Linked DNA regions of Peribacillus simplex NBRC 15720 = DSM 1321. Each later gene encodes a partner of the first gene's protein in a complex. Links are inferred from orthologs where the notes say so. Each region holds a gene or a part of one and is shown on either strand. Other genes may lie near its edges.

The links.
Region 2: the proteins of BS1321_RS20545 (region 1) and BS1321_RS13145 are in contact, whole or in part, in a solved structure (PDB 1F51), measured with the Bacillus subtilis proteins. The link is inferred for Peribacillus simplex NBRC 15720 = DSM 1321 from one-to-one orthologs.

What each region holds. Positions count from the first base shown.
Region 1 is NZ_CP017704.1:4,247,087-4,263,061, reverse strand. What follows is about bases 4,109-7,047. They hold BS1321_RS20545 (Spo0B domain-containing protein), read right to left. Parts: upstream 5,885-7,047; coding sequence 5,333-5,884; downstream 4,109-5,332. Other genes in these bases: BS1321_RS20535 (ribosomal-processing cysteine protease Prp), read right to left, coding at 6,728-7,047; rpmA (50S ribosomal protein L27), read right to left, coding at 6,425-6,715; obgE (GTPase ObgE), read right to left, coding at 4,109-5,284. Outside these bases: BS1321_RS20575 (IscS subfamily cysteine desulfurase), read left to right, coding at 1-767; BS1321_RS20570 (transcription repressor NadR), read left to right, coding at 817-1,347; BS1321_RS20565 (DUF6944 family repetitive protein), read right to left, coding at 1,405-2,097; pheA (prephenate dehydratase), read right to left, coding at 2,499-3,374; BS1321_RS20555 (ACT domain-containing protein), read right to left, coding at 3,505-3,897; more of obgE, read right to left, coding at 3,995-4,108; more of BS1321_RS20535, read right to left, coding at 7,048-7,060; rplU (50S ribosomal protein L21), read right to left, coding at 7,074-7,382; BS1321_RS20525 (Rne/Rng family ribonuclease), read right to left, coding at 7,555-9,027; BS1321_RS20520 (M50 family metallopeptidase), read right to left, coding at 9,070-9,936; BS1321_RS20515 (M23 family metallopeptidase), read right to left, coding at 9,929-10,678; BS1321_RS20510 (S1 domain-containing RNA-binding protein), read left to right, coding at 10,939-11,382; septum site-determining protein MinD, read right to left, coding at 11,513-12,316; septum site-determining protein MinC, read right to left, coding at 12,319-13,002; rod shape-determining protein MreD, read right to left, coding at 13,119-13,637; rod shape-determining protein MreC, read right to left, coding at 13,634-14,506; and 2 more genes. UniProt on the Bacillus subtilis protein: Key element in the phosphorelay regulating sporulation initiation. Acts on spo0A. Mediates reversible phosphoryl transfer from spo0F to spo0A.
Region 2 is NZ_CP017704.1:2,737,617-2,753,525, forward strand. What follows is about bases 12,342-15,214. They hold BS1321_RS13145 (response regulator), read left to right. Parts: upstream 12,342-13,528; coding sequence 13,529-13,900; downstream 13,901-15,214. Other genes in these bases: BS1321_RS13135 (CTP synthase), read left to right, coding at 12,342-12,417; BS1321_RS13140 (DUF2529 domain-containing protein), read right to left, coding at 12,683-13,213; BS1321_RS13150 (class II fructose-bisphosphate aldolase), read left to right, coding at 14,148-15,005; fsa (fructose-6-phosphate aldolase), read left to right, coding at 15,174-15,214. Outside these bases: BS1321_RS13095 ((Fe-S)-binding protein), read left to right, coding at 1-667; BS1321_RS13100 (acetyl-CoA C-acetyltransferase), read left to right, coding at 859-2,049; BS1321_RS13105 (3-hydroxybutyryl-CoA dehydrogenase), read left to right, coding at 2,080-2,931; BS1321_RS13110 (acyl-CoA dehydrogenase), read left to right, coding at 2,967-4,103; BS1321_RS13115 (acyl-CoA dehydrogenase), read left to right, coding at 4,130-5,269; BS1321_RS13120 (TetR/AcrR family transcriptional regulator), read left to right, coding at 5,371-6,021; fused isobutyryl-CoA mutase/GTPase IcmF, read left to right, coding at 6,033-9,299; BS1321_RS27500 (hypothetical protein), read left to right, coding at 9,438-9,599; rpoE (DNA-directed RNA polymerase subunit delta), read left to right, coding at 9,813-10,397; more of BS1321_RS13135, read left to right, coding at 10,810-12,341; more of fsa, read left to right, coding at 15,215-15,824. UniProt on the Bacillus subtilis protein: Key element in the phosphorelay regulating sporulation initiation. Phosphorylation of spo0B during sporulation initiation.

The DNA.
Region 1 (15,975 bases):
TGGAAGATGGCCGTGTTGATATTGAACATCTGCAGGAATGTATGTCGGAGAAAACATGCTTGGTCATTGTCCAGCATGTGAATTCGGAAATCGGGGTCATTCAACCCATTGAGCAAATAAGTGAAATCGTTCGAAAACACCAGGCTTTTTTTCATGTGGATTGTGTCCAATCATTTGCTAAATTACCGCTTGGGAAGATTGCTGCCTCATGTGATGGACTATCCATTTCCAGTCATAAAGTTTATGGTCCAAAAGGGACTGGGGCCGTCATTTTCCCGGCCATCCATCAGTTGAAGCCTTCGGTACCGAATATCACTCATGAATATGGTTTCCGACCAGGAACAGTGGACGTCCCCGGAATAGCTTCCTTTGTAACCGCTGCTAAGAAATTGGGGGATATCATGGAAGATGAACGAAAAAGGATTTCCACACTTAGGATGCAATTGATTCAACGGCTAACGGAAAGGAAAATCGATTTTCAAATCATCGAAGCAAAAAACGAGCAATTGCCTCACATTCTGGCGCTGACCTTCGCTGGATTGCAAGGACAGTACATCATGCTGGAATTAAACCAGAAAGGATTCGCTGTTTCGACGGGAAGCGCCTGTCAAATCGGTAAACAGGATCCTTCAAAAACGATGATGGCCATTGGGAAAAGCGAAGATGAAGCCCATCAATTCGTCCGCTTTTCCTTTGGCAAAAACACGACGGCCGACGACATTCAGAAGTTGGCAGACTGCATCGAAGGAATAGCTGCCATTCGATAAAACCGTCCATTCTGTGTTAGAATGATTGTAATTAAAGAGGTGAATGTTTATGGAAAGAAAGAAATTACTCGGGGAAGAAAGACGGACGAAACTCTTACATTTATTGCAAAAAAGCACGGAGCCAGTAACAGGCAGCGAGCTTTCGCAGATAACGAATGTAAGCCGGCAGGTTATCGTTGGTGACATAACCCTCCTGAAAGCGCGGAATGAACCTATCATTGCCACGAGCCAAGGCTATCTGTACTTACAAACGGGGAGCACTCAAAAGCCGGAAAGGATCATTGCTTGCCAGCACGATCCTTCCCGGACCCAGGAAGAGCTATATTTACTCGTGGATATCGGCATCACGGTGAAGGATGTCAAAATCGAGCACCCCGTATACGGCGACCTAACTGCTTCCATCATGGTCAGCAGCCGTAAAGAAGTCCAGCAATTCCTTTCAAGGGTGACGGCAACGAACGCATCTTTTTTATCGGAACTAACGAGCGGCATCCATCTTCATACACTGAGCGCATCATCTGAAGAACTGCTCGACGAAGCGGAGTGTGCTTTGAGGGATGCAGGCATTTTAGTCGATTGAATTAACGAAAAACCCTCAAAAGCCTAAATTTTGAGGGTTTTTTTATTGGCCTTATGCTCACTCATCATTGGCATTGCTATCATTTGAGCTGTCATCCCCGGAGTTTTCTTCGTTACTTCTCAACTGCCCTATAAGACTGATGACGGAGCCGACTGCCTGAATCCAGCCTCCCATCACTTGAACCAATTCAGCATCAGATGGCTTCTCTTCCAAATCAGGATATTGATATTTTTGTAGCTCCTGCTCCTCCTTATCTTGTTCTTCTTGCTCTTGATCCTTTTCTTGGTCTTTATCTTGAACACTATTTTTAAGTTCGGCAATTCCACCTATCGCTTGCATCGAATTCCCAATCGCCTGCAACAAATTTCCCGTAACATTGAAAGCCTGCTCCGGTTCATCTGGATTTTCGAATGCCCCCGCCAAAGCGGTACCTCCGCCCAACGCTTGAATCAGATTGCCTTTAATGATCAATTCCTGTTTGGTTACTTCATCGAAATCAATGACTAATCCTAAGATAACCGTCGAATTCCCGATCGCCTGTAATACATTACCGAATTTATCCAGCGACCAGGTTTCTTCTGCGTCCGCCAATAGGGCATTTCCTGTTGCTTGAAGTTCATTTCCAATCAAATCCAACTTTTCACGAAATTCTTCGTCCAAGACATTGGATGGTGTACCCGCAACAGCAGAAATGACAGTTCCTATCGCTTGAGTCCAAGAACCGAAAGTTTCTTTGAATTGACTATCCATCTCTGCTGACCACCACCCTCTCTCTGCATTTTTGATTAAAAAAAGGTGCATCCACTGATTTAGTCATCAACGTATGTATTACTGTTCCTATTTCCACAGGCGGCCTACCGGGATTTACTTATTGTATTTGCGTTCATTACAATAGGTGTTTGTTTTTCATCCAGAATCATGTGCTCTATTTATAATGAAAAACTTTCGCCCATCATCCTCAAAATTAAAAAATGAATGCCTTCCTTCCTGCCCTTTACCTGCCTATTTCTATATTCATAAAATGACAGCCAACCGTTTTAGGAACTTGTACAAGGTAAATATAAACCACACAAAAAAACGCCCCGGAAATACTCCCGGGGCACCCTTCTTATTCATTGTATAAAACTCAGCTGAAGTTCAAAAATGATAAATCATCGTTGCGGTACTCCAGTTTGGACTTTAAAGCATGAATAGCTTCCCATGATCGAAACCGTACACCCTAAGGCCTCAAGCTCAGATATCGCTCCTGGGATGAGAACATCATCAAGGGGCATTTCAATGTCGATGATGAAAAAGTAATTGCCTAATCCTGTTTTCATGGGTCTTGATTCAATCTTTGAAAGGTTAAGTTTCCTCCAGGAAAACGCGGAAAGGACTTGGTGCAACTGCCCTGAGTGGTCGGCAGGCAGCTGAATCATCAAGGTCGTTTTCTTGTCCCCTTCAACGGTCAAATGCCCTTCATAGTCGACTTCACTGTTGGATACGACGATAAACTTGGTGTGATTATGTTCGTAATCGTGAATATTTTGTTTTACAATCGTCAATCCGTACTCCTCTGCAGCCATATCATTTGCAATCGCAGCAATATTGATATCGGGATTCTCCATCACCATCTTCGCAGCGGCTGCAGTGGATGTAACATACTCATAAGGAATGCCCCTTAGCTCATTATGTAGAAATTTGCGGCATTGAGCGATGGCATGGGAATGCGAATAAACCATGTCAGGTTTGAAACCAGGATATGCATGATCCGGATGTACCATATAATGCTGTTGGATTGGAATCGTCACTTCGCCTTTCATCGGTAATGTGACTTCATGAACTAAGTAATCCATCGTTATATTTACCGAACCCTCCAAAGCATTCTCGATCGGCACGAGCGCGTGATTCACTTCCCCGTCCCGAACAGCATCAAGGCAGTCCGGAATCGTGTTCATCGGTATTTTTATATCATTAGGAAATAGTCGCGATACAGCTAAATCCGTGAACGTTGCTTTTGGTCCAAGAAATGCAATTTTTGATGTCATATTATAAACTCCTTCTCACGGAAAATCTACTGTTTATGTTATGCCATTTTCTGATTTTTTACAATAGTTAATCGTTAATTTCCTCTTACAAATAAAAACAGCCTGTACATGTGAAATGTACAGGCTGTTTTCATGCGCCGTTACCAATGATTTCGACTTTTTCGACGAACTCCATTTTACGCAGTTTAGTAAGCAGTTCATCAATATTCATCGTCATCCCACCTGTATTCAGGGATAGGGTGACATTTGCACGTCCTTGCAAAGGAATCGTTTGGTGGATGGTCATGATGTTGCATCCGGATGAGGCGACGAGCCGTAAGAGCTCCGATAGAGTACCAGAACGATCTTCGAGATAGAAGAACAGTGTAATCAGCTTTTCCTTAACAACTGTATGAAACGGAAAAACCGTGTCACGGTATTTGTAAAAAGCACTCCTGCTTAGATCCACTCGCTGTACCGCTTCCCAAACTGATTCTGCTTTTCCCCGTTCAATCATTTCTTTTGCATCCAGCGTTTTTTTCATCGCTTCGGGAAGGACATCCTCTCGAACGAGGAAAAACTTCTGATCGGCCTTATTCAAACTCCGCACGCCTCCTTTTGCCTGCCATCATGGTTTACAATCAATCAACAAATTCAAATTCATATTCAAGGATACGGACGATGTCGCCATTTGTCGCACCTTTTTGGCGAAGGCCTTCGTCGACTCCGAATGAACGAAGCTGTCTGGCGAAACGACGTATTGACTCTTCACGGGTGAAGTCAGTCATTTTGAATAGACGCTCGATCTTGAATCCTGATACGGCAAAGCTGCCATCGGACTCGCGTTCAATGTTAAATTCATCAGTCTGTGATGTATGTTTATATAGAACCCGGTGGATTCCAGTATTCTCTTCTTCATGTTCAAGAGGGAACTCAGGCGTCTCTTCGATTTTATCGGCAATTGCATAAAGAAGCTCACGGATCCCTTCACGCGTCACGGCAGAAATAGGGAAGACAGGATAGTCTTCTTCCAGCTTTTCTTTGAATGCCGCTAAGTTATCTTCTGAGTCCGGCATATCCATTTTACTTGCTACAATGATTTGCGGACGTTCAGTCAAGCGCAGGTTATACTCTTCCAACTCTTTATTGATTGTTTGATAGTCTTCATATGGATCTCGGCCTTCAAGACCCGACATATCGATTACATGAACGATTACCCTCGTTCTTTCAATATGGCGCAGGAATTGATGTCCAAGGCCCACACCTTCTGAAGCGCCTTCGATCAGACCAGGTAAATCGGCCATGACGAAGCTGCGGTGATCTTCCGTTTCCACCATTCCCAGGTTCGGTACGATCGTCGTAAAATGGTATTCGGCAATTTTAGGCCTTGCTGCGGATACGACAGAAAGCAACGTGGATTTCCCTACACTTGGGAAACCAACCAAACCGACATCAGCCAATAGTTTCAATTCCATGACTATATCGCGTTCTTGGCCCGGTTCCCCGTTCTCCGCGATTTCAGGTGCAGGATTGGCAGGTGTGGCAAAACGGGAATTTCCCCGGCCTCCGCGGCCACCTTTGGCGATAATGGCGCGTTGCCCGTGCTCAACTAAATCAGCAATGACTTCCTTCGTTTTATCATCAATGACAACCGTGCCAGGTGGAACCTTGATGACCATATCCTTTGCGGCCGCACCATGCATGTTTTTGGACATGCCATGTTCTCCGCGAGGTGCCTTAAAGTGACGTTGATAACGGAAATCCATTAATGTACGCAAGCCCTCTTCCACTTCAAAAACGACATTGGCCCCATTACCGCCATCTCCGCCGGCAGGTCCGCCTTTAGGTATGAATTTCTCACGACGATAAGCAACTATCCCGTTACCACCGTCTCCGCCTTTTACATAGACTTTCGTTTGATCGACAAACATGCTATCACTTCCTTGTTTTCTGCAAGTCATTTCTTGCTGTATACTTCTCTAAAAGTTAATATCCATCTTAAAAAATATTTCATCCTCATTACATTCAAGAATTTCAATTGATTGCTCAGCCGTTAATGAACTTCCCAAAAACTCGATCACTGGTGATTGATCAATGAACCTGCCTTGCATATGAAATGAACAGTGCATATCGCTCACTTCTTTTTTACACAAGGAAACAGCCAGTATATTTTCAAAAAACGGGTCCAGATTCTTATCCAGAATTTTGAAGAAATCGTTTGTCCAGCGATACATCAGCCCGTCCATTTCAGTTGAGCCTTCAAAAACATCAATGATTTCATATTCGCAATAAAATGATCCATTATTCCAATTCGACGTCAACAACATCTCGGTGAACTTAGGTAAATTCAAACTGGAGAGGCGTGCTTCATTCTGGGTTTCAACAATGATTTCATCAATGATTTCATCAATGATGCCCTTGACACGATCGATTCTGTTCAACTCCAGATTCCCTTTGATGATTTGAATTTTATTCAGCCAGTCATGCCTGGTTTGACGCAGAGTTTCAATAGTCGTCCAATTTTTATCCATTATTAACACCTTCAATTATGATAAAGAAACTTTTTTTCAGCTCTATCATGTTGAATACTTCCATTTGTACAGTATATCAAAAAAACAACAAACAGGAAATGAAGCTCGATTCACATGCCTTCACATGAAAGCCCCCGTCCAAAAAATACAGCCGCACACCCTGAGTTCTTTGGACGATGGTAGAGCCATTTGAACTAAAAAAGAGAATGGGCCTTATTTATGCACCAATTGGAGATATTATAGTTGAATTGGAGTGTCTATGTGGTTTAACCAAATCGGATGGATGAGTAATCTTGGATTTCTCCCCCTGAAAGTTTAAGAAAGCCCGCCGATTGGCGAGCCTTTTGTAAGTCAGAGGTTGTTTTCCTTATACTAATGACTAAAGTCTCCTGCAAACTGCTGGTTCGTTCCTATAGTATAAATAAAGGGCCGGACCCCTTCATCACTATATAGCATACCATTATTAAAAATGACGCGGTATATAGTGTCTTGTAGAAGGAATCAGACCCTTTTGAGTCAGCCTCTGTTCAAAGATGCCAATTATGCTTCTTGTGCAACTGGATATACGCTTACTTTTTTACGGTCACGTCCGAAACGTTCGAATTTAACAACACCGTCTACTTTAGCGTATAGAGTATCGTCTCCACCACGGCCTACGTTCTCACCTGGATAGATTTTTGTTCCGCGTTGACGGTAAAGGATAGAACCACCAGAAACGAATTGACCATCTGCACGTTTAGCGCCAAGACGCTTAGATTGAGAGTCACGTCCGTTCTTTGTAGAACCTACTCCTTTTTTCGAAGCGAAGAACTGAAGATTTAATCTTAACATTTGTTCCACCTCCTATTGGTTGAGGATAATTTTCATGTATTTACCATAATCACGTTCGATAGTTTGCAGCGATATGAGCATACTGTTCAAGAGCAGCTGAACCTTCTCTTCCGATTCCAATGAAAGATTCCCCGGAATGACGCAGCGAAGATAGCCGCCTTCTCTCCCTTGCTCAATCTCAGGCTCTACGTCCGTTAAGGACATGATCGCATTGACTGCCCCGAAGGAAACAGCCGATACACCTGCACAAACGATATCAGAACCTTTTTTAGCAAAATTAGCATGTCCGCTTAAGGTGAACGAAGCAATCCGTTCCTGCGGAGCATCAAATACAACTTTAATCATCTAGAATCAGCCCTTACGCGTTGATTGCTTCGATAACAACTTTTGTGTATGGTTGACGATGACCTTGTTTTTTACGATTGTTCTTTTTCGCTTTGTATTTGAAAACAGTGATTTTCTTTTGCTTACCTTGTTTTTCGACAGTACCTGTTACAGTAGCGCCTTCAACTAGTGGAGCACCGACTTTCACGTCTTCGCCACCTACGAATAAAACTTTGTCAAATGTAACAGTTTCGCCTGCTTCTGCGTTTAATTTTTCAATGTAAACCGCTTCGCCAGCTGCTACTTTAATTTGTTTACCGCCAGTTTCGATAATTGCGTACATACTTGCACCTCCTTAAATGTCTCAGACTCGCCAATCACAGGCGTTTTACCAGAAAGGCAAAAGCTTAAAACCTGTTGTTGAGCGGTTGTAGCACGGGTGCTACAAACATAACATTAAAATCCTAACATGAAACAGGAAAGGCTGTCAATATATTTATAAGAATTCCTGCTCTTCACCCGAAAGCCCGCCCGATTTCCTGAATGCTCCCGAAGCGCTTGATGGAATAGGCATTCCTCGAACCTGGGATAAAAGATAGGAATATCTTTTTAGCGATCAATTCCTCCAGTGTAGGCCGATATGATTCCTTTTCACCCAGCAGCACGTCCGCCACCGCTTTACTGACCTCCACCCAGACCGCTTCTTCATCCGTCTTCCTGTGTTCCAGCAGTTCCCGTTCCAACCGGAAGGCCACCGTTTCCGGGCTCTCGATTTTACCGCTTCCACTGCACACGGGGCAAGGCACCGACATCATTTCACTTAAAGACGGGGAGGTTCGCTTTCTCGTCATTTGTAAAATGCCCAATTCCGTAAAGCCGATGACCTGGATTCGCTTCTCATCCCTCACCGCTTCCTTTTTCACGATTTCGATGATTTCCTGCTCATGCCGTGAATTGTCCATATTGATGAAATCTATCAAGATGATTCCGCTGATATTCCTCAATCTCAGTTGACGGGCTACCTCTTTCGCAGCAGCCTGATTAACCGCAAACAATGTTGCTTCCTTCGCCACCTTGCCGGTGAACTTACCTGAATTGACATCGATTACGGTGAAAGCTTCCGTTTCTTCAAAAATTAAATATCCGCCATTCTCAAGCCAAACGATTTTCTTGGCCATTTTCTCAACTTGCGCTTCCACATTCCATTCGGAAAAAACATTCTTCGGACCAGATACATGGGATATTACCCACTCCTTACGGTTTTCCTGTATCCACTTTTTCAACTCCCGATAAGCCTCGAAATCATCGATGGTAAGTTCCCCGGTCGCCGTTCCCGACATTTCTGAAATGATCATGTCAAGGTATGCGTCCCTCTCATAGAGAAGGGACGGGGCCTTGAGGGAAGCAGCCTTTACTTCAAACCCTTTATAGAGCTCCCGCAATCCAGTTAACCTGTCAAGGAAGACCGATTCACTTTCGTTCTCCATCGAGGTGCGGACAATCAATCCCTCATCAGGATTTTTATATTGCAGGGCCGTTTCCCGCCACTGCTTATGAAGATCATCGTTTTTGAATTTCTTTGAAACACCAACATAATCTATTCCATGTATGTATACGAGGGAATCTGTTGAAAACTCGATCAACCCAGTCAATTTAGCTCCTTTGGTGCCCGTTTCATCCCGAGTCACCTGAACTAGCAGCTTTTCTCCTTGACGGACAAGTTGACCGATGGATGCTTTCCCATCACTTTTTTTTGTCAGCTGGAAAGAGGGAATCTCGTCACGGTGTAAAAAACCATTCTTCTCTGCACCATAATCTATGAAGACGGCATCCATTCCCGGTAACACCTTCGTCACCTTCCCAAGATAAATATTACCGACCGTACTGCGCTTTTGAGGCGGCATGATTTCAAGTTTACGTAAAACACCATTCTCAAGTACGGCCACTCTTTTTTCGCGTGAAGCTAGGTTCGCGATCATTTTTTTCATCAAAAAAAATCCTCTCCTCAATTTGAAGAAAGGATAACATATTTAATAAGAATATAATAGGTCGCCGATTTTCCCGTTTGTCATTTTCTCTGAAAAATATGCATGAAGGATTTCCGTTTCATCCAACGAGCCGCTCTCTTTCCCGTTTTTCATGATGATGACGGGGTGTTTACAGCCGCGTTGAAACAGTTCCAGCACTTTATAAATCGGTTCTTGTGAATCCACCGAAATCGGCTTCAGTTTCGCCAAATCATTCGTATGCCCGTAATGGCGCTGCAAAAGAAAGCGGATGAACGCATAATATCTCTGCCGCCATTCCATTACGAGTGAGAGACTTATGAAAAAGATGATGAGCCAGATGTTCAAATTGAGCGGATCCAGAATGAGCCAGGTCAAAAAAGCCAGGACAGCGAATACTGCAGAAAAGTGAAGTGTATGTTTCTGCGCTTCCAGAAAGGTGCAGTATAGGGATACACCGATGAATAGCAGCCGTCCCCCGTCCAAGGGCCAAATTGGCAGCAGATTAAAAATCAGCAGCATAAGATTCATATACAAAAAGGGTTGATACAGCTCATATGGGATAATGGTAAAGAAATAGAGCAAAAAAGCTGCACCAATGAGCCAAACATGTTGAAGCGGACCGGCAAGCACCACCGCCAAATCCTCCTTCAAACTCTTATTTCCGTACTCCTCAGTCTCGACAGCCCCACCAAAAGGAAGCAGCTGGATTGACTTTATCCGCCATTTGAAGTGCTGGGCACAGACAGCATGCCCCATTTCATGAATGAAGACGATGAGCAACAGCATCATCACTTCAATGAAATGGGCAGTGAGGATGGCGATGCCAATTACAAACCACAATGTCGGGTGCACCCTGATTTTAAACAGCAATTTCCCATATTCACTCAAAGGAAATCACCTTTTTAGGATCGACGAAAGCATCATTTTCTTTTATCGCTAAATAAAATCTGCCCTTGGATCCATCTTCACTTAGTGTAACCTGTCCCACTTCATTGCCCTTTTTAACGAACTCATACAATTTCACATCAATTCCTTCCAGCTGCCCATACCAAGATTCACTTTTATTGGCATGCTGTATGACGACAGTCTTTCCAATCCCCTCCTTTTCACCAGCAAAAATGACTACTCCTTCATTGACGGCCTCGACCTTTGAGCCTTTGCTCGTTTCCAATATGATTCCCTCACCGTTCGTCTCGAAGGTTTGGGTAATCTTCGCAGAAGCTGGCATTGCATATTCTTCATTCGAATCAACAGTTTCCGTATTGGCTTCATTCGGTAAAAAAGCGATCGGTTTACCAAACGCACTTTCATACCAGTTGGAGATTGAAGCGAACTGAAATTCCTTGTTCATGTTCTCCGTGACAAAACTTCTGGCAGGGTCCAGCCGCACAGAAGGGTGTTTGAACATCACCGCGATAATCAGGAAAAGGCATACACTGGCAAGGATTTTAAAGAAAAAATATTCTTTCTTGAAGAGCGGATGATCTTTCTCGGAATACCCGTTATATGAATCAATCCCATATGGTTCCTCATTGTTGATCTCCGTCCAACTACTGCTTCCTGCCGGTTTATCATTAAACTTACGTCTCTTGGCAATACGATTGCGGATATCTTTCCTGCGATCATCCATTCCAGATTTCCCCCCCCTGCTCATGTCAAAGCGCTATATTACAACGTATGAGCAACTTGTCCGGACTATGACGGAGAAAATATTTTCTTTCTACACATCCCTGAAAAAATTTTTTCCAATGAAAAATTCACCGGAAACTTATGAATTTCCAAGGAGATTCGGACATCGATTCAGAAAATCGAATAATTGAGATTGATATTGTTCCCTAGAATTTGTTATAATAAAGTGGTTTTAACATTATTGAGGGGGAACATTTTTTTATGTCAATCGAAATAGGCAGCAAAGTACAAGGTAAAGTAACAGGTATCACTAATTTTGGAGCATTCGTAGAATTACCAGGAGGCTCAACAGGTCTTGTGCATATCAGTGAGGTAGCAGATAGCTATGTAAAAGACGTAAATGACCATCTTAAAGTAGGCGACCAAATTGAAGTAAAAGTGATTAGTGAGAAAGACGGAAAAACTGCCTTGTCCATCAAAAAGGCTATAGATAGACCCGAAGGGCAAACCTCTTCTTATACCAAACGCCCACCACGCCAAGGGGATAGCCGTTCTAAAGATTTTCGTTCAAAAGGTAATTTCCAACCAAAGGAAAATTTCGAAGATAAAATGGTTCGCTTTTTAAAGACTAGTGAAGAAAATTTATCGACTCTTAAACGCAGCACTGAATCAAAACGCGGCGGCAGAGGCGGAAGACGCGGATAACCCGCTGGATTTTAGCATATTGAACAGGCAAGCCAATATATGGCTTGCCTTTTTTATTTACATGAAGTTCCGTGCGCAAAAAAAAGCGAGGGCATCAAATGCTCCCCGCTTCTTGATATGAAATATAGATTTACCGCACGCTAAAGAATTTTTTCAATTTGGACATGAATCCCTTTGGTTCGCTGCCAATTGGAGTCAAGGGCACAGATTCACCAAGGATCCTTCTGGCAATGTTCCGATAGGCAAGCGAAACTCTATTGTCCGGATTATAGGCAATGGGTTCCTTTTTATTCGCTGCCACTATGACTTGGTCATCATCAGGAATGACGCCGATCAAATCAATCTTAAGAAAATCGGCAACTCCATCGATATCCATTTCTTCATCCTCATGAAGCAAATGGCCACGTATCCGGTTAATGATCAATTGAGGCGGTTCAATATGCTCTTCTTTTTCAAGCAGGCCAATAATACGGTCAGCATCCCTTACAGCCGGTCTCTCTGCAGTCGTAACTATGATCGCCTTGTCTGCCCCAGCTATGGCATTCCTGAAGCCCTGTTCAATGCCTGCAGGGCAATCAATGATGACATAATCATAGTCAGGCTTCATATCGCTTATGAGTTTCCTCATCTGCTCTTCATTCACCACTGTTTTATCACTATTTTGCGGAGCTGGAAGCAGATAAAGCAAATCCTCGAAATGCTTATCTTTAATAAGCGCTTGATGTATCTTACAGCGCCCTTCGACCACATCGACCAAATCATAGATGATGCGATTCTCCAATCCCATGATCACATCCAAATTCCGAAGACCAATATCCGTATCAATCAAGCAAACCTTTTTGCCTAGAAGAGCTAAAGATGTTCCTAAATTGGCGGAGGTGGTCGTTTTCCCGACACCACCCTTACCGGATGTTATAACTATTGCCTCTCCCACGATTAGAGACCCCCTTCTAATCTATTTAAATTAGGTCTATATTTCTTTAAGACTTGCAGTTTTTCTATTATGATATTTTCTTCTTCATCCATGAAGGCACATTCCAGGTCATGTCCCCATTTCGTATATTGGTCAGGAGATAAATTCACTTGTCCGGCAATGCGCAGCTGTGCAGGCTTCATGACGGAGGCAGCTATAATGGCCTCATTATTCCCTTTATATCCGGCATGGGCTATTCCCTTGAGCTGTCCCATGATATATATGTTGCCACCCGCACGAACCGTTCCGTCGGGATTGACATCCCCAATTAGAAGTAAGTCTCCAGGAACTTCAAAAACCTGTCCCGACCTTATCACCTTGGTCACGGTCGTCACTTGGTTTTCATCTTTCCATCGTTTCGCTTCATCCTTCGTCAGGACATTCGAAATCATCTCATCTACGAAAAGCTTCTTCTTTTTATGGATGACCTCTTTAATCTTTTCTTCTTGTTGTTCATCAAGATAGCGGTTCCCTGTATGTACTTTTACGGAAATGGACGGGTCATTTTCTTGAAACTGATAGTTTGCCGAAAGCTTCACTTCTAACTCTTTCAATAATTCGGAAAATGAGCAAGAATCATCGAGATGAAGCATAAACCCGTCTTTTGTTCCCTTAATCATGACATTTTGCTGAATTCTTTTATTCATGACGTTTGTTTCACCTCAATGAAATATAATTCGACATAGGAAAACAAATTTCCTTTTTCTACGTACACGGAAAAGAGAAAATACATTTCTCACCTGCTTCTTAAGACACAGGAACGTTATTCCGTTTCACCTTGCAAATCAAGCTTTTCAATCATTCTCTTTAAAGGATAGCAGCTGATAATAATGAATGCGAGATTCAATAATAATGTCGGAATCAATCTCCGTTCCGCAAATTCACCAAATCCCATATCTGCAAATGATAGGATGATATTCATCTGAAAGATGACAACCTCTAAAACTGCCGTGGATAAAAGCGCAGTAAGGCAGGCAATCAATATATTATTTTGCAGGATTTTCATGCTTTTCGAGATCAGATAGGCAAGAAAAGGCAGCAGGAACATGTAAATCCCAAGGATTTCCGTATATACAACATCATAAGTCAACCCAAGAATCGCCCCATAAAACATACCCATTTTCCTGGACCCGTACATGGTCAGGAAAAAAACGAAAATCATCATGAAATGGGGCACGAGGATTTTATCGGCCCCGAATGCGTCGCCAGCGAACATCTGGGCGAAGATGCTTTCAAAAACAAAAAAAACCAAGGCTATAAAAGAAAGGATGAAATATCTCACTCAGCTTCATCCTCCCCTTCACTTTCTTTCGGTACACCGTCCACTTCGCGCTGAACGACCATAACATTATTAATATCATAAAAATCCGTCGAAGGTTCAATATATGCGGTCTGGTTCAATCCATATTGATCCACTTTGACATCGACAACTTTACCGATCAGCAGACCTTTCGGAAAGATCCCTCCATAACCGGATGTGATGACCAATGAATTTTTCTTGATCTTTTTATCATATGGAATCCGTTTCATCAGCAAAAGGTTCTTCTTATCATCGAATCCTTCAATCAAGCCATATGCTTTATCATCACCTTGAACGATCGCCGAGACACGGTTGGCTTTATCGATCGAACTTAAAAGTTGAACCGAGGCCGTGAAATCCGTCGCTGATTTCACCTTACCGACTAGCCCATTGGACGTGATGACAGCCATGTTTTTTTCTACCCCATTACGCTTCCCTTTATTAATCGTCAGCATTTCATGCCAGCGGTCGGGATTACGTCCAATGACCGTCGCCTGGGTGGGCGAATACTTCCGCAGGTCATCTTCTTTTTTGAGGTTATCGCGAAGTTCTTCATTTTCTTCCTTTAAATCTTGGACTTGGGTTTTCAATAATACATATTCATCCAAGCGGGCTTTTAATTTTTTGTTTTCATCGTATGTATGTTGAAGGTCTTTTAAGCCCCCTACAAAACCTGTTATACCCGATACTGGCTTATTAAACACATTTCCGACCCAGCCTGTCGTATCTTTCAGGAATTGCTCCGGCCAAGTCAACTCTTCTCTCTCCCTTAATGAAAAACCGATCAATGCCACGAGAACGATAATACTAACGAGCAAGAGAAGGAGCTTTTTATTAAAAAACTGTGGCATGGTGATTACACCTCTATCTAAAATTTACTCTATGGTCTTAAACTTACACTATGGATTTAATTAAACAGCAAAACATAAGAAAAACCGGCTCAAAATTGCACCTTTTGTTGAGCCGGCCCTATTTGAGAAGTAATGCTTATCGCGAATCTCTTGATTTAGTCTTGAATAAATGAATGTGGTCCAGCGCTTTTCCCGTTCCGATTGCAACACAATCCAGTGGATTTTCAGCGATGATCACCGGCATTTGCGTTTCTTCACTGATGACTTTATCCAAATTGCGCAGCAAAGCACCCCCGCCTGTCAATACAATGCCTCTGTCCATGATGTCAGCGGCTAATTCAGGTGGTGTTTTCTCTAAAGTGTTTTTCACGGAATCCACAATTGCAGAAACTGTGTCGCTTAATGCTTTGGATATTTCCTCAGCTGTAATTTCGATCGTTTTCGGTAATCCTGTCAATAGGTCACGGCCGCGAATTTCCATGTTTTCTACGCCTTCCGTGTCTCCAGCAGAACCAATTTCCATTTTGATCGCTTCAGCAGTACGCTCACCGATCATCAAATTGTAGTTCTTACGGATGTAAACGATAATGGCATCATCCATTTCGTCACCGGCAATTCGGATCGATTGGCTTGTAACGATACCGCCAAGGGAAATGATTGCCACTTCCGTCGTTCCTCCGCCGATATCAACGACCATGCTGCCTGTAGGCTCCCAAACAGGAAGGTCCGCACCGATCGCTGCTGCAAACGGTTCTTCGATAGGATATGCGTCACGGGCTCCAGCTTGTCTAGCTGCAGCGATGACTGCACGCTGCTCAACTGCCGTAATTCCAGAAGGCACACAAATCATGACATATGGCTTGTTGCCGAATACGCCCTTCTTTTGAGCTTCCTTCATATAGTACTTCATCATGGTAGCCGTCGTTTCATAATCGGCAATTACTCCATCCTTCATCGGGCGAAGGGCAACCACGTTACCAGGTGTACGGCCGATCATGTTTTTCGCATCGTTTCCTACTGCAACGATTTGCTTTGTATCTGTTTGCACAGCTACAACCGATGGTTCACGTACTGCGATACCTTTTCCTTTCACATAGACAAGCGTATTCGCCGTCCCTAAATCAATCCCTATATCTCTAGCGCCAATTCCAAACATTATGGTATCTCCCTTTCGTAAACAAAAATGCCTTTTTTTATAAGTTCAAATAATAATTTGTCGTTTTTTGACAATAAGAGTTTTGAAAAAGTTTCCTCTTTTAAAAATCATAAACAATATTATATCGTATCGTCAAAAATTTTGATAGTGTCATAAATAACCTTTTTCCTTCAAACTAACATATTTATGCTCCCCGATGATGATATGGTCCAATACTTCAATCCCGATTATTTTACCACATTCGACTAGCCTTTTCGTCACTTCAATATCTTCTCTGCTGGGAGAGGGGTCTCCGGAGGGGTGGTTATGAAGA
Region 2 (15,909 bases), 1.5 Mb from region 1 along the record:
GAATGAAGCGGGCGTCAAATTTGCAATTCTCGGAAACAAGGAGAAAAACTCAGGGGATACTCCCCGTCGATTGGGTAATGAGTTTGTTTTCCAGGAGCTTGCAATGAAAAATATAGAAGAATTCCAGAAGAATGAAATAAAGAAAATCGTAACGATCGATCCGCATGCATACAATATCTTCAAAAATGAGTATCCAGATTTTGGCTTGGAAGCGGAAGTGTATCATCATACCGAACTGTTAGCCAAACTTGTCAGTGAAGGCAGATTGGTGCCTCAGTATCCGGTGAATGAGACGATTACATTCCACGATTCCTGTTACTTGGGAAGGTACAATGAAGTTTACAGCCCGCCGCGTGAAATCTTACAATCCATTGATGGTGTGAAACTTATTGAGATGGAGCGTAACCGTGAAAAGGGTATGTGCTGTGGAGCTGGAGGCGGTTTGATGTGGATGGAAGAGGAAACAGGAAACCGCATTAATGTGGCCCGTACCGAACAAGCGCTAGCCGTAAGTCCAACAGTGATCAGTTCAGGATGTCCTTATTGTCTGACCATGTTATCTGATGGGACGAAAGCAAAAGAAGTTGAGGAAAATGTTAAAACGTATGATGTAGCTGAACTACTCGAAAAAGCGGTCATTGGTGAAAACAAGTCGATTGCCTCTTAATTTAAAATGGAATTGCCTGCTTCTATATGGAACGGATCAAATGGAAGCAGGCAATTTTTTATTATTTAAAAACTAAATATTTTAATTTATGTAAAAATTATGTAAGATGATATTAAGCGCTTACAAAACTATTTTTTTAACTCCATATTGAGCGAGCGTTCAATCAATGTTACTTAAAGGAGGAAATAATGATGGCAAAAACAGTGATTATTAGTGGTGTGAGAACACCTTTTGGTAAATTTGGCGGAGGTCTTAGCAGTTTGACAGCATCACAGCTTGGCGGAATAGCAATCAAAGAGGCACTTGAGCGGGCAGGGATTGAAGGCAGCCAGGTAGACGAGGTCATCATGGGAAATGTACTTCAAGCGGGCCAAGGACAAATACCGTCACGGCAGGCGGCTCGTCATGCCGGCATGCCTTGGGAAGTGAAAACAGAAACGATCAATAAAGTGTGCGCATCAGGACTTCGCAGTGTTACATTGGCTGATCAGATCATCCGCTTAGGTGAAGAAGAAATCATTGTTGCCGGTGGGATGGAATCGATGAGCAATGCACCATATATTCTTCCAAAAGCGAGATGGGGCTTAAGGATGGGTGATGCACAGCTGAAGGATACAATGATTTCGGATGGACTTAGCTGCAGCTTTACAGGCGTTCATATGGGCACTTACGGAAACAGCACGGCCGAGGATCTTGAAATCTCCCGGGAGGAACAGGATAGCTGGGCTTATGAAAGTCATCAAAAAGCGATAAAAGCCATCGATGGCGGCATTCTTGCGGAAGAAATCGTTGCCGTACACGTCCCGGTTAGAAAAGGCGAACCAATCACCATTGAACATGATGAAGCCCCAAGAAAAGATACATCTGCTGGGAAGTTAGCTAAATTAGGCCCAGCTTTTAATAACGAGGGCACCATAACGGCAGGAAATGCACCAGGCGTCAATGATGGTGCAGGAGCACTTGTATTGATGAGTGAGGAACGTGCGGAAAAAGAAGGGAAAACGCCTTTTGCTTATATATTAGCTCATGCTGAAGTGGCTGTAGAGGCGAAGGACTTCCCTAAGACACCAGGTTTGGTTATAAATGAACTCCTGAAGAAGACGGGTAAATCTATAGAGGATATTGATCTATTTGAGGTGAACGAAGCATTTGCAGCTGTGGCACTCGCCAGTGGGAAAATTGCCAACATTGAGCCGGGAAAAGTGAATGTTAACGGAGGGGCTGTTGCATTAGGTCATCCAATCGGGGCGAGCGGGGCACGCATCATCATCACGCTGATGCATGAATTGAAACGCCGTGGAGGAGGATTAGGCATTGCAGCGATCTGCAGTGGCGGCGGGCAGGGAGATGCCATACTAATCGAAGTGCCAAAGCAAGGATGATAGTTTCATAGATAATGAGGAGGGATTTTCATGAGCATTCAAAAAGTGATGGTCATTGGCGCGGGACAGATGGGTTCTGGCATTGCCCAGGTTTGCGCAATGAGCGGTTATGAGGTTCTTTTACACGATTTAAAAGATGAATATGTAGAAAAGGGGTTAGGGACAATTACCAAGAACCTTTCCCGGCAAGTTGAAAAAGGGAAAATGGAATCCGAGGAGAAAGATTCAATCCTTTCCCGGTTGACTTCATCGACGGGTTTGAAAAATGCGGCTGCGGTAGATTTAGTGATTGAAGCGGCTGTGGAAAATATGGAGATAAAAACAAAAATTTTCGCAGAGTTGGATGAAATCACGCCACAACATGTAATTCTTGCATCCAATACTTCTTCACTTCCGATTACAGAGATAGCAGCTGCTACAAAAAGACCGGATAAGGTAATTGGCATGCATTTTATGAACCCAGTGCCAGTCATGAAGCTCGTTGAGATCATCCGCGGACTCGCTACAGCGGATGAAGTGTATAAAAAGGTTGAAAATATGGCCGAAACCTTGAACAAGGTACCGGTGGAAGTCAATGATTTCCCGGGTTTTGTAGCGAATCGGATTTTGATGCCGATGATCAATGAGGCCATTTATACCCTTTATGAGGGCGTTGCCACTAAAGAGGCGATTGATGATGTGATGAAGCTAGGAATGAACCATCCGATGGGCCCGCTTACGCTAGCTGACTTCATTGGGCTCGACACATGCTTATACATAATGGAAACCCTTCATCAAGGGTTGGGAGACGATAAATACCGACCGTGTCCCCTGTTAAGGAAATATGTAAAAGCTGGATGGCTAGGCAAGAAGTCAGGACGGGGCTTTTACGAATATAACTAATCATAGAAAGATGTGCAGCTAGGGAGGAATGAAGGATGGATTTCAGGTTTACAGAAGAACAGGAAATGATGCGGAAAATGGTAAGCGCTTTTGCGGAGAATGAGATTACCCCTCATATCGAGGCAATGGAAACAGGCGTGTTTCCAAAAACGATTCTGCAAAAAATGGGTGAGCTTGGTTTGATGGGAATCCCGATTTCAGAAGAATACGGTGGAGCGGGTATGGACTTCATGTCTTATATCATCGCCATCAATGAGATTTCCAAAGTAAGTCCAACTCTTGGTGTCATACTGTCCGTTCATACTTCTGTTGGAACAAATCCAATCGTTTATTTTGGAACGGAAGAGCAGAAGCGAAAGTATGTGCCTAAGTTAGCCGCTGGTAAATATTTAGGCGCCTTTTGCTTGACTGAGCAAAGCTCAGGTTCCGATGCTGCGAGTTTGAAATCGAAGGCAGTGGCAGTAAAGGAAGGCGGAGAATATCGAATAAATGGGTCCAAGGTTTTTATCACCAATGGTGGGGAAGCGGATGTGTTTATTGTTTTTGCTTCAACCGACCCTCAGAAGGGAAGCAAGGGAATCTCTGCTTTTATCGTAGAAAAAGGGACGCCAGGCTTAATCATCGGTAAAGATGAACGTAAAATGGGTCTTCATGGATCGAGCACTGTACAGGTGACGTTCGAGGATATGAAAGTGCCTGATGCCAATCTCTTAGGCAAAGAAGGTGAAGGCTTTAAGATCGCAATGGCCAACTTGGATGCTGGAAGGATAGGCATTGCTGCTCAAGCTCTGGGAATTGCAGAAGGCGCCATGGAACATGCTGTTCAATATGCAAAAGACAGAGTTCAATTTGGCAAACCTATTGCAGCACAACAGGGGATTGGTTTCAAGCTTGCTGAAATGGCAACGAGTATAGAAGCTTCAAGGTTACTCGTGTATCGCGCGGCGTTTTTACGCTCACAGGGATTGAAGTGCGGTAAAGAGGCGGCAATGGCTAAGTTATTCGCTTCGAGGACGGCTGTTGATGTGGCGATAGAAGCAGTCCAAGTGTTCGGAGGCTATGGATATACGATGGAATATCCGGTCGAACGCTATTTCAGGGATGCAAAGGTAACTGAAATTTATGAGGGTACCAGCGAAATACAGAGAATGGTCATCAGTAAGAATCTATAATTACGAAAAATTTGGGGGGCATAGTCATGCAATTTAAACTAACGGAAGAACATGAAATGATCAGGAAAATGGTGCGGAACTTTGCCCAGAATGAAGTGGCTCCTACAGCTGCCGAGAGGGATGAAGAAGAACGATTTGACCGTGAAATTTTTGACAAAATGGCTGAACTTGGATTGACTGGGATTCCGTGGCCGGAGGAATACGGCGGAATTGGAAGCGACTACTTGGCGTATTGTATTGCGATTGAGGAACTTTCCCGCGTATGCGCTTCTACTGGAGTGACTTTATCAGCCCATACTTCACTTGCAGGATGGCCGATATATAAATTTGGATCTGAAGAACAAAAACAAAAATACCTTCGCCCGATGGCACAGGGTGAAAAAATCGGTGCATACGGCCTGACCGAACCTAGCTCAGGCTCAGACGCAGGCGGTATGAGAACGACTGCAAAGCTTGTAGGTGATGAATATATTATCAGCGGTTCAAAAATCTTCATTACGAACGGCGGGATTGCTGATACCTATGTTGTCTTTGCATTGACTGACCCTGAATCGAAACAAAAAGGAACGAGTGCCTTTATCATTGAAAAAGATTTCCCGGGTTTTAGTGTCGGCAAAAAAGAGAAGAAGCTGGGGATCCGTTCATCACCGACCACGGAAATCATTTTTGATGAATGCCGAGTGCCTAAAGAAAATCTCCTTGGTAAAGAAGGAGAGGGCTTTAAAATAGCGATGATGACACTTGATGGCGGACGTAACGGAATTGCCGCCCAGGCTGTTGGGATCGCCCAAGGTGCATTGGATGCCGCGGTGGATTATGCAAAAGAGCGCGTCCAATTTGGCAAGCCAATTTCTGCACAGCAAGGAATCGGTTTTAAATTGGCGGATATGGCAACCGGTGTCGAAGCATCTAGACTATTAACCTATCAGGCTGCATGGTTGGAATCTGTGGGCCTTCCATATGGAAAAGAGTCGGCAATGTCCAAACTTTTTGCTGGAGATACAGCCATGAAAGTGACGACAGAAGCCGTGCAGGTCTTTGGAGGCTATGGATATACAAAGGATTATCCTGTAGAACGGTATATGCGTGATGCGAAAATCACCCAAATCTACGAAGGTACGCAGGAAATTCAAAAGCTGGTCATCTCACGGATGATTACTAAATAGGATTGAAATTGAGGTTTTCCGATGAGGCACCCACCCTTGCCGGAATACCCTTTTCAATTTCTTTGGAAATAAAATGATGGGATTCAAAAAGGAGTTTGAAAATGGAAAAAAGAGAAGTTCTTGCGTCGGTGAAGGATGAGCGGTTGGTAGAAAAAAGGCGTACACAAATGATTAAAGGGGCGGTGACCCTTTTTAAGGAAAAGGGATTTCACCGTACGACAACCCGGGAAATAGCCAAAGCGGCTGGCTTTAGTATTGGCACGCTATACGAGTATATCCGAACCAAGGAAGATATATTATACCTCGTCTGTGACTTTATCTACGATGAAGTCCAGGAAAAGCTTCAGAAAGAAATAGATCAGAGCGATGGGACACTTGAAAGCTTGAAGCTTACGATCGCCTATTTTTATAAAGTGATGGATGATATGCAAGACGAAGTGCTGGTCATGTATCAAGAGGTGAAAGCACTGACGAAAGATGCTTTACCTTATGTATTGAATAAAGAACTTCGGATGGTCGGCATGTTTGAAAAGGTGATAACGAAATGTGTTGAGAATGGGGAGCTCCTGTTGACGGCAAAACAAATAAGCCTTGTTTCTCATAATATTTTCGTTCAGGGACAGATGTGGAGTTTTAGAAGGTGGGCATTGCATAAAGAGTATACGCTTCAAGAATATGTTGAACTGCAGACGCAATTATTGATTCATAATATCTCGCTTCAGAAAAACACTGAAATAAATTCGTTTCAATAAGGAGGAGCTCAATGGGTACAGTTGAGGTGTATAAACCGAAAAACCATATCAGATTCGTGACAGCTTCGAGTTTATTTGATGGACATGATGCATCTATCAACATCATGCGGAGGATCCTTCAGTCCAGCGGCGCGGAAGTTATTCACCTGGGACATAATCGCTCGGTGGAAGAGATCGTGAATGCGGCCATCCAGGAAGATGTCCAAGGCATAGCGATGTCATCCTATCAAGGCGGACATGTGGAATATTTCAAATATATGTATGACCTGTTGAAGGAAAAGGGAGCCGAGCACATTCGGATTTTTGCCGGCGGTGGCGGGGTCATCATTCCGAGGGAAATCAAGGAACTCCATGATTATGGGATTGCCCGTATCTTCTCCCCTGATGAAGGGCGGGAATATGGGCTTCAGGGCATGATAAATGTATTGATGGAGGAGTGTGATTTCTCGACTGTCAAACCATCTTTACAGGAGCGCTTTGATGAACTGGTTGCAGGGGGGACAAATGCCATTGCCCAATTTATTACCTTTGCCGAAAATAGACTGGATGCTTCACAGGAAACAGCGGCCGCGGTGGAGAGTCTTTTTGAGCAGATCAAGACTTCCGAAAAGAAAGTTCCTGTTCTGGGAATTACAGGGACCGGTGGCGCTGGAAAAAGTTCATTGACTGATGAATTGATACGAAGGTTCATTAACGAAATTCCAGACGAGAAAGTCGCCATTCTATCTGTAGACCCGACCAAACAGAAAACGGGCGGTGCCCTGCTTGGTGACAGGATCCGAATGAACTCGATCTTTTCTGAGCGTGTTTATATGCGGAGCCTAGCCACGCGCCATTCAAAAAGTGAGTTGTCTTTGGCAATAAAAGATGCCATTTCAGTCGTGAAGGCAGCTGGCTTCGATTTAATCATCGTCGAAACGAGCGGAATTGGTCAGGGGGATGCAGAAATTGCTGAGATATGCGATGTATCCATGTATGTAATGACGAGTGAATTTGGTGCTCCTTCGCAACTTGAAAAAATCGATATGATTGATTATGCAGACTTGATAGTCATTAACAAATACGAGCGCAAAGGCTCCGAGGATGCAAAAAACCAAGTTCAAAAGCAATACCAAAGAAGCCGTACACTTTTTGACCAAGATCCATCTGAAATGCCAGTATATGGTACAATCGCTTCCCAATTCAATGACCCAGGCACCAATGCATTATTCGCTGCACTGATTGAAAAGCTTAATGAAAAATCAGGGACGGGATGGAGTACGTCCTTTTCGAAAGAAGCGGATGTTTACAAGCAAAATGTCATCATTCCTACTGACCGTCGGTATTATCTACGTGAAATCAGTGATACGGTCAGATCGTATCATAAGCGTGCGGCTGAACAAGTACGTATTGCCCGGAGGCTTTTCCAACTTGAAGGAGCAATTGATGCAATAAAGGAAAATGATAACAACGACGATATGGTGGCTTCTTTAGAAAAACTGAAAAAGGAAACCGCTTCGAATTTATCACCTGAATCTAAAAAAATCCTTTCTGGGTGGATGGATTTAAAAGAAAAGTATGCAGGGGAGCAGTTTGTAACGAAAGTCAGGGATAAAGAAATCGTCACAAAGCTGAAAACTAAAAGTTTATCAGGTTTAATGATTCCGAGAGTATCACTGCCTAAATATGTGGATTATGGAGAGATCTTAGGATGGGTATTCCGTGAGAACGTTCCGGGATTCTTTCCTTACACAGCGGGAGTCTTTCCATTCAAGCGTGAAGGGGAAGACCCGAAGCGGCAATTTGCCGGTGAAGGATCGCCCGACCGAACCAACAGGCGTTTCCATTATTTATCAAAGGATGATAATGCTAAACGGCTAAGTACGGCTTTCGATTCTGTAACTTTATATGGCGAGGACCCTGATCACCGGCCTGATATCTATGGAAAGGTAGGGGAAAGCGGAGTCAGCATCTGTACGTTGGATGACATGAAAAAGCTGTATGCAGGCTTTGACCTTTGCCACCCCTCAACCTCTGTATCAATGACCATCAATGGACCGGCACCAATCATTTTGGCCATGTATATGAATACTGCAGTCGATCAGCAGATTCAACGGAAAGAAGAAGAGTTAGGCCGTCCCCTTACGGATGCCGAGGCTGAAGAAGTGCAGGCTTTTACCCTTCAAACGGTACGCGGAACTGTTCAAGCGGATATTCTGAAAGAGGACCAAGGTCAGAATACATGCATCTTCTCTACGGAATTTGCTTTAAGGTTAATGGGGGACATTCAAGCATATTTCATTGATCGGAAAGTCAGGAACTACTACTCTGTATCCATTTCTGGCTATCACATTGCAGAAGCGGGTGCCAACCCCATTTCACAGCTGGCTTTTACATTAGCTAATGGCTTTACTTACATCGAATATTATTTAAGTCGCGGAATGAATATTGATGACTTTGCCCCGAATTTGTCGTTCTTCTTCTCAAATGGGCTCGACCCGGAATATACGGTTATCGGGAGGGTGGCAAGAAGGATTTGGGCGACAGTCATGCGGGATAAATATGGTGCGAATGACCGTAGCCAGAAGCTCAAATACCATATACAGACTTCTGGGCGCTCCCTTCATGCGCAAGAAATTGATTTTAATGATATCAGAACGACACTTCAGGCATTAATGGCACTACAGGACAACTGTAACTCCCTGCATACTAATGCGTATGATGAAGCCATCACGACCCCTACTGAAGAATCCGTGCGCCGGGCAATGGCCATACAAATGATCATTACAAAGGAGCATGGTCTCTCAAAAAATGAAAATCCGATGCAAGGTGCCTTCATCGTAGAGGAATTGACGGATCTGGTTGAAGAGGCCGTACTGCAAGAGTTCGATCGCATCAATGATCGAGGCGGTGTGCTGGGGGCAATGGAGACGCAGTATCAGCGCGGGAAAATCCAGGATGAATCGATGCATTACGAAATGAAAAAGCATACGGGAGAATTGCCGATCATTGGTGTCAATACCTATTTGAACCCAAACCCTCCTTCCGAAGAAGCAGTGAACAGCATGGAAATTGCCCGTGCAACAAAGGAAGAAAAGGAAGGGCAAATCATAAATCTCCGGGCATTCCAGGAAAGAAATGAGGCGTTCACGGATGAGGCGCTAACTAAACTGAAATTGGCAGCCATGAATGGGGAAAATATCTTTGCTGAACTCATGAACTGCGTGAGAGTGGCCAGTCTGGGTCAGATAACGAGGGCGCTATATGATGTAGGCGGTCAATATCGAAGAAATATGTAAACTAAGAAGGGGGCTCCGAACGTTTAGGGGCCTCTTTTTTAAATAATTTCCGTCTTTTTTAACAAAATGAAGATTTTACCTTATAATTATTTGGAAAAGGGGTAAAAATGAAGAATCAGCCCTATTGGAGTTGAGAAAATGAACCTGAAAATGATTGGATTAATCATAGGTTACATTCTTGCCATCATTTTTTTATTTGAGCTGTATGAGCATCAACTGGGAGCCATTTCTTTTTTTATCCTGACTGTTGTCTTTTTTACGGCAGCCTACCGTCAGAAATCCAAAAAGAAAAAGGAATGATTTTATCTTTTAGTGTTTCCTGTGAATGATAGACAATAAGGTAAATCTGTGAAAGTATCATATAGAACTAGCATAAACCCATTTAGATTGTTTATAATGGAGTATATGTCTAGCAGGAATTGTCGTTATTTTATCGAACTACTGTTTTAGATTATTTTTTTATGTGAAAAAACACGGAATTTAGTGTTTGAATAGAGAAGGGAAGTGCGGAATTTGAGTTTAAAACAATACTCAAAAGAGCAATTATTGGAAATGTCCTTAATAGAGATGGCATATGATTTGTTAGTGGAAAGAAATGAACCGATTCCATTTAAAGACTTAATAAGTGAATTAGCTTCGCTGCACCATTTATCTAAAGCGGAAGTGGAAAAGAAAATTGCACAATTCTATACGGATTTAAATGTGGATGGCCGCTTCACTTCACTTGGGGACAACCGCTGGGGATTGAAAACATGGTACCCGGTTGACCAAATCGAAGAAGAAGTCGTACATGTTGTAAAACCTAAAAAGAAAAAGAAAGCCAAAAAGGCTGCTGTCGTTATCGACGATTTCGATGAACTTGAAGACGAAGACCTTGACTTTGAAGAAGATATCGATGATCTGGACGAGGATGACGATGATGACGATGATGATATTCTAGGTTCTCCAGTCATCGATGAAGTGCTTTTGGATGATGACGTGGATGATGACGACGATCTGGAAGAAGAAATAATCGAAGATGATGCATTTGTCCTGGAAGATGATGAGGATGAAGACGAAGATGATTTGGATGACTTGGATAAAGAGGATGAGAAATAAATAATCGCCCTTGACTTTTTGAGGCGAAATTTGTAGAATCATTTTTGGGCTCCTTAAAAAAGGACACAATGATTAAATTATATCGCTCCCTTACTTTTATTGTAAGCGGAGCGTTTTTGTTTTTAATGATGGAATGAATAAATGACATCATTTTTTTATTTTTAAAAATGATTTCTCGTAGAATTGTAAAAACTATAGAGAACCTATTTATGTTTACTGTCATTTAAGGAAATTTATTCTTGTTCATGTATCCTGCATGACTCTCACTAAAGACCTTTAAGTGATTAATGGTTTGTACTGGTTTACGGCTTTTAGCTTTTAACCGCTCATGTGGCGGAAGATTTGATTCAGGTTCCGATTTAATGATGTGAAGAAAAGAATTGGAAGAAAACATTCTATAGGAGGATATAAGATGACAAAATATATTTTTGTGACAGGTGGAGTAGTTTCTTCCTTGGGAAAAGGGATAACGGCCGCTTCTTTAGGTAGATTATTAAAAAATAGGGGATTGAATGTTACGATCCAGAAGTTTGACCCTTATATCAACTTGGATCCTGGTACGATGAGTCCATATCAACATGGTGAAGTGTTTGTAACGGATGATGGTGCTGAAACGGATTTGGATTTGGGGCACTATGAGCGTTTCATTGATATCAACCTTGGTAAACACAGCAATGTGACTACAGGCAGAATTTATTCAACCGTCCTGAGAAAAGAACGCCGTGGCGATTATCTAGGTGGAACGGTTCAAGTCATTCCCCATATCACGAATGAAATTAAAGAACGGGTTTTCCGTTCAGGTAATGAAACGAATGCCGATATAGTCATCACTGAAATTGGCGGTACTGTAGGGGATATTGAGTCTCTTCCATTCCTTGAAGCGATTCGCCAAATCAAGAGTGATATCGGCATCAATAATGTTATGTATATCCACTGTACACTGGTTCCTTACATCAAAGCTGCTGGTGAAATGAAAACAAAACCGACACAGCATAGTGTAAAAGAATTACGCAGTCTTGGTATTCAGCCAAATATCATCGTTGCCCGTACAGAAAGTCCGATTTCACAAGATATGAAGGATAAAATCGCTTTATTCTGCGATATCGATAAAAATTCTGTTATCGAATGTCTTGATGCGGATACACTTTACTCCATCCCTCTTGCGCTTCAAGCACAAAATATGGACCAAATCGTTTGTGATCACTTGCAATTGGACTGTGGCGAAGCGGATATGGAAGATTGGAAGGAACTAGTTAAAAAGGTTACTTCTTTATCAAAGAAAACGAAAATCGCCTTAGTCGGAAAATATGTTGAATTGCAAGATGCTTATCTTTCTGTAGTGGAAGCACTTAAGCATGCAGGTTACGCATTTGATGCAGATGTTGAAATCGACTGGGTGAATTCCGAAGATGTAACAAAAGAAAATGTTGCTGAACTTCTTCAAGGTGCAGATGGAATCCTTGTCCCTGGCGGTTTTGGAGATCGTGGAATCGAAGGGAAAATTGCAGCGACCGAATTTGCCCGCACGACCAAAACACCATTCTTCGGAATTTGCTTAGGCATGCAGTTGGCATCCATTGAGTATGCACGCAACGTCTTGGGATTGCCAGAAGCACATTCAGCAGAAATTAATGAAAATACTCCAGATCCAATCATCGATCTTCTTCCTGAGCAGAAGGATGTAGAAGATTTGGGCGGTACACTGCGTCTTGGTCTGTATCCATGTAAGCTTATCGAAGGAACTAAAGCATACGAAGCGTATAATGACGAGGTTGTTTATGAACGTCACCGTCACCGTTATGAATTCAATAACCACTACCGTCAGGCTATGGAAGAGGCAGGATTCGTGTTCTCTGGTACAAGTCCAGATGGTCGTCTAGTTGAAATCGTTGAACTGAAAGATCATCCTTGGTTTGTGGCTTCTCAATTCCATCCGGAATTCACGTCACGTCCTAACCGTCCACAACCGCTATTCCGTGACTTTGTCGGAATGTCATTAAAGCGCGGCAAAAATCTTTAATAAACAAAAAAACAGCCCATGGGGCTGTTTCAGACTGTAGGCAAACTCGATGAAAATCGAGTTTGCCTACAGTTTTTTTATGGCTTGTACAATTTGGACGTTGATTTTCATTCCAGGCACTCGCTTTCCGCGGGAGGTCATGGAGCCTCCTCGGCTTGAGCCTGCGGGGTCTTCAAGATGCGCTTTTCCGCACCTTCCTCTCCAATCAACTTTGTTATAACATTTACTAATCATACCTGAGGATTTGAAGGTTTAGATGAATTTATCATTCTTCATCTTCATATTCTTTTATGATTTCTTCAAGAGTGAATTTAATCCCATAATAAGCGAAAAGAGCGGCAATGAGGGTAGGGAACCCATATCGATTTCCGGTTTCATCGGGAATCAACCCCCGTTGGATACGTAAATCAATATGAACGTCAGCCAACTCCAAAAGAGAATCTTCTTCAGAAGCGACGGATGTAGAAACCGCAACAAATGGGATATCTTTTTCCTTGAGTTGTTTTGCCAGCAACACCGCTTCTGAATCATCCGAATGGCGGCTGAATATAAGAAATCGATCTTCCCTGGAAATAGTTTCTCCTAATTCATATCTTTTTGCCTTAGGAAAGGGTTCTGCCCCGTCCAAAGCCTCGGCAGTGACGCCTTGCATTTCACCAAAACCATGAATGAAAACGGAACCATCCCCAACCGCAGCCTGAGCCAGCAAGCGTCCGGCATCTTCCATTTCAAAGGCTTCATTTTCAATCATTTTTTTAAATAAACCGCTTATCTGTGTCGAGAAAATTTTTAACATGATTAGGGACTCCTTTAAAAATAATATACTTAGTATAAATGACTTTCCTTTGCATTGACAGGTTTCAGGGTTTTTGATCCAAAGTGCTGAATTTACTAAATCGGTCGAAAAAACAAAAAAATTAAAATTCCTTTTAGCCATACAGCAGGAATTTTGTTACAATTATCGAATATGAACATAGAATTCATGAATGGATTAAATGCGTTGGACCACAAGTAATTTAACGCAATCTATGTAACTACCCTTTTTCGGGTAATATGGCCGAATAGGCCAATATATTTAAATTGATGAATCGGGAAGGGGAGAGGTGATAAAATGCCAGGGAAAATATTGATTGTTGATGATCAATTCGGGATTCGTATTTTATTGAATGAGGTTTTACATAAAGAAGGGTATGAAACATTTCAAGCCGCTAATGGCATTCAAGCCTTGGAAGTGCTAAATAATCATTCACCTGATCTTGTATTGCTGGATATGAAGATTCCGGGAATGGATGGCATTGAGATCTTGAAAAGGATGAAAGTCGTCGATCCGGACATCCGGGTCATAATCATGACGGCATATGGTGAACTTGATATGATTCAAGAAGCAAAGGATTTAGGGGCAATGACACATTTTGCAAAGCCGTTTGATATTGATGATATTAGAAAAGCCGTTCGTGAATACTTGCCGATTCAATCAAGTTAACGGTCTTGAAAATTTAATATTATTGACGGAGAAGTTGCCGCGGCTATCTTTTTTTAGATGGGCCGTGTTTTTTTGGAATAAAATTTGAGGCTTGCTATAGTGTAATTGTTGCTGTTTTTTTGATGTATTGATATGCTAAAAGAGGAGAGATATTCTGATTTATAAGCGTATGCTACGTTGTTTTTAGGGAATATCTAGAAAGAAATAACTTTAAAAATTATAACACCCACTAGTAGGAGGAAATCAAATGCCTTTAGTTTCTATGAAAGATATGCTGAATAAAGCCCTTGAGGAAAAATATGCGGTAGGTCAATTCAATATCAATAACCTTGAATGGACTCAAGCTATTCTAGCTGCTGCAGAACAAGAAAAATCTCCAGTTATCCTTGGTGTTTCCGAAGGTGCTGCCCGTCATATGGGTGGTTTTAAAACGACTGTCATGATGGTTCAAGGATTGTTGGAAGACATGAAAATCACTGTTCCTGTGGCCATTCACCTTGACCATGGTTCAAGTTTTGATAAATGTAAGGAAGCTATCGAAGCCGGATTCACTTCAGTAATGATCGATGCTTCACATCATCCAATCGAAGAAAATATTGAAACAACCAAGAAGGTTGTCGAATTCGCTCACGCACGGAATGTTTCGGTTGAAGCGGAAGTGGGCACGGTTGGCGGACAAGAAGATGATGTAATCGCTGATGGAGTCGTATATGCAGACCCTCAAGAATGTGAACAGTTAGTTAAAGAAACGAATGTCGACTGTTTTGCTCCAGCTTTGGGATCCGTTCACGGACCATACAAAGGTGAACCTGACCTAGGCTATAAAGAAATGGAAGAAGTACGGGATTTAACGAACAAACCTCTTGTTCTTCATGGCGGTACAGGCATCCCTACAAAAGATATCCAAAAAGCGATTTCTCTTGGAACATCAAAAATCAATGTGAATACGGAAAATCAAATTGTGTTCACAAAAGCGGTTCGTGAAATTCTGAATAACGATTCTGAAGTGTACGATCCTCGTAAATACATGGTTCCTGGCCGTGAAGCTATTAAAGAAACTGTCATCGGCAAAATACGTGAATTCGGTTCAAACGGCAAAGCATAATTTCAAACGTATTAAATGTAAGATGATAAAGGTAATATTCCCATTGGGGGGGTCCCCCCTAATGGTTTCTTTTAGATGCAGGGCTGAATCCGGGCTCTATTTTTCGAACAATTAGAATTCAGAGACATATAGAGAAATAAAAAATCGATTACATACGGAGGATATTTTATGAAATTCTTTATAGATACAGCAAACATGGAAGAAATCAAACAAGCCCACGAACTTGGCGTTTTAGCAGGTGTTACGACTAACCCGTCCCTTGTTGCAAGAGAAAAGGGAGTTTCTTTCCATGACCGGCTAAAAGAAATCACAAGTCTTGTTAAGGAATCCGTTTCTGCTGAAGTCATTGCGCTTGATTTTGAAGGAATGATGGCTGAAGCCAAGGAACTTGTTGCGATTGCACCTAATATCACGATTAAAGTGCCAATGACTCCGGACGGCTTGAAGGCTGTTTCAGCACTTACAAAACAAGGTGTCAAAACAAATGTCACGCTTATTTTCAGTGCCAACCAAGCATTATTGGCAGCTAGGGCAGGAGCAACTTATGTATCGCCATTTTTAGGACGCTTGGATGACATCGGCCAAAATGGTCTGGATTTAATTTCGGATATTGCTGACATATTTGCGATCCATGATATCAACGCTGAGATCATTGCAGCTTCCATCCGCCATCCGATGCATATTACAGAAGCGGCTCTTAAAGGGGCACATATTGCAACGATCCCTTATAAAGTTTTAATCCAATTATTCCACCACCCATTAACGGATAAAGGGATTGAAGCTTTCTTGAACGATTGGAATTCACGCACTGAAGCATAATGCCTTGCCGCTAAGTCGCTATAGATTGCACCTTTTTAATAAAATTAACATAAATTAGAAATTTTTATCTTTTTTTTACATGAAT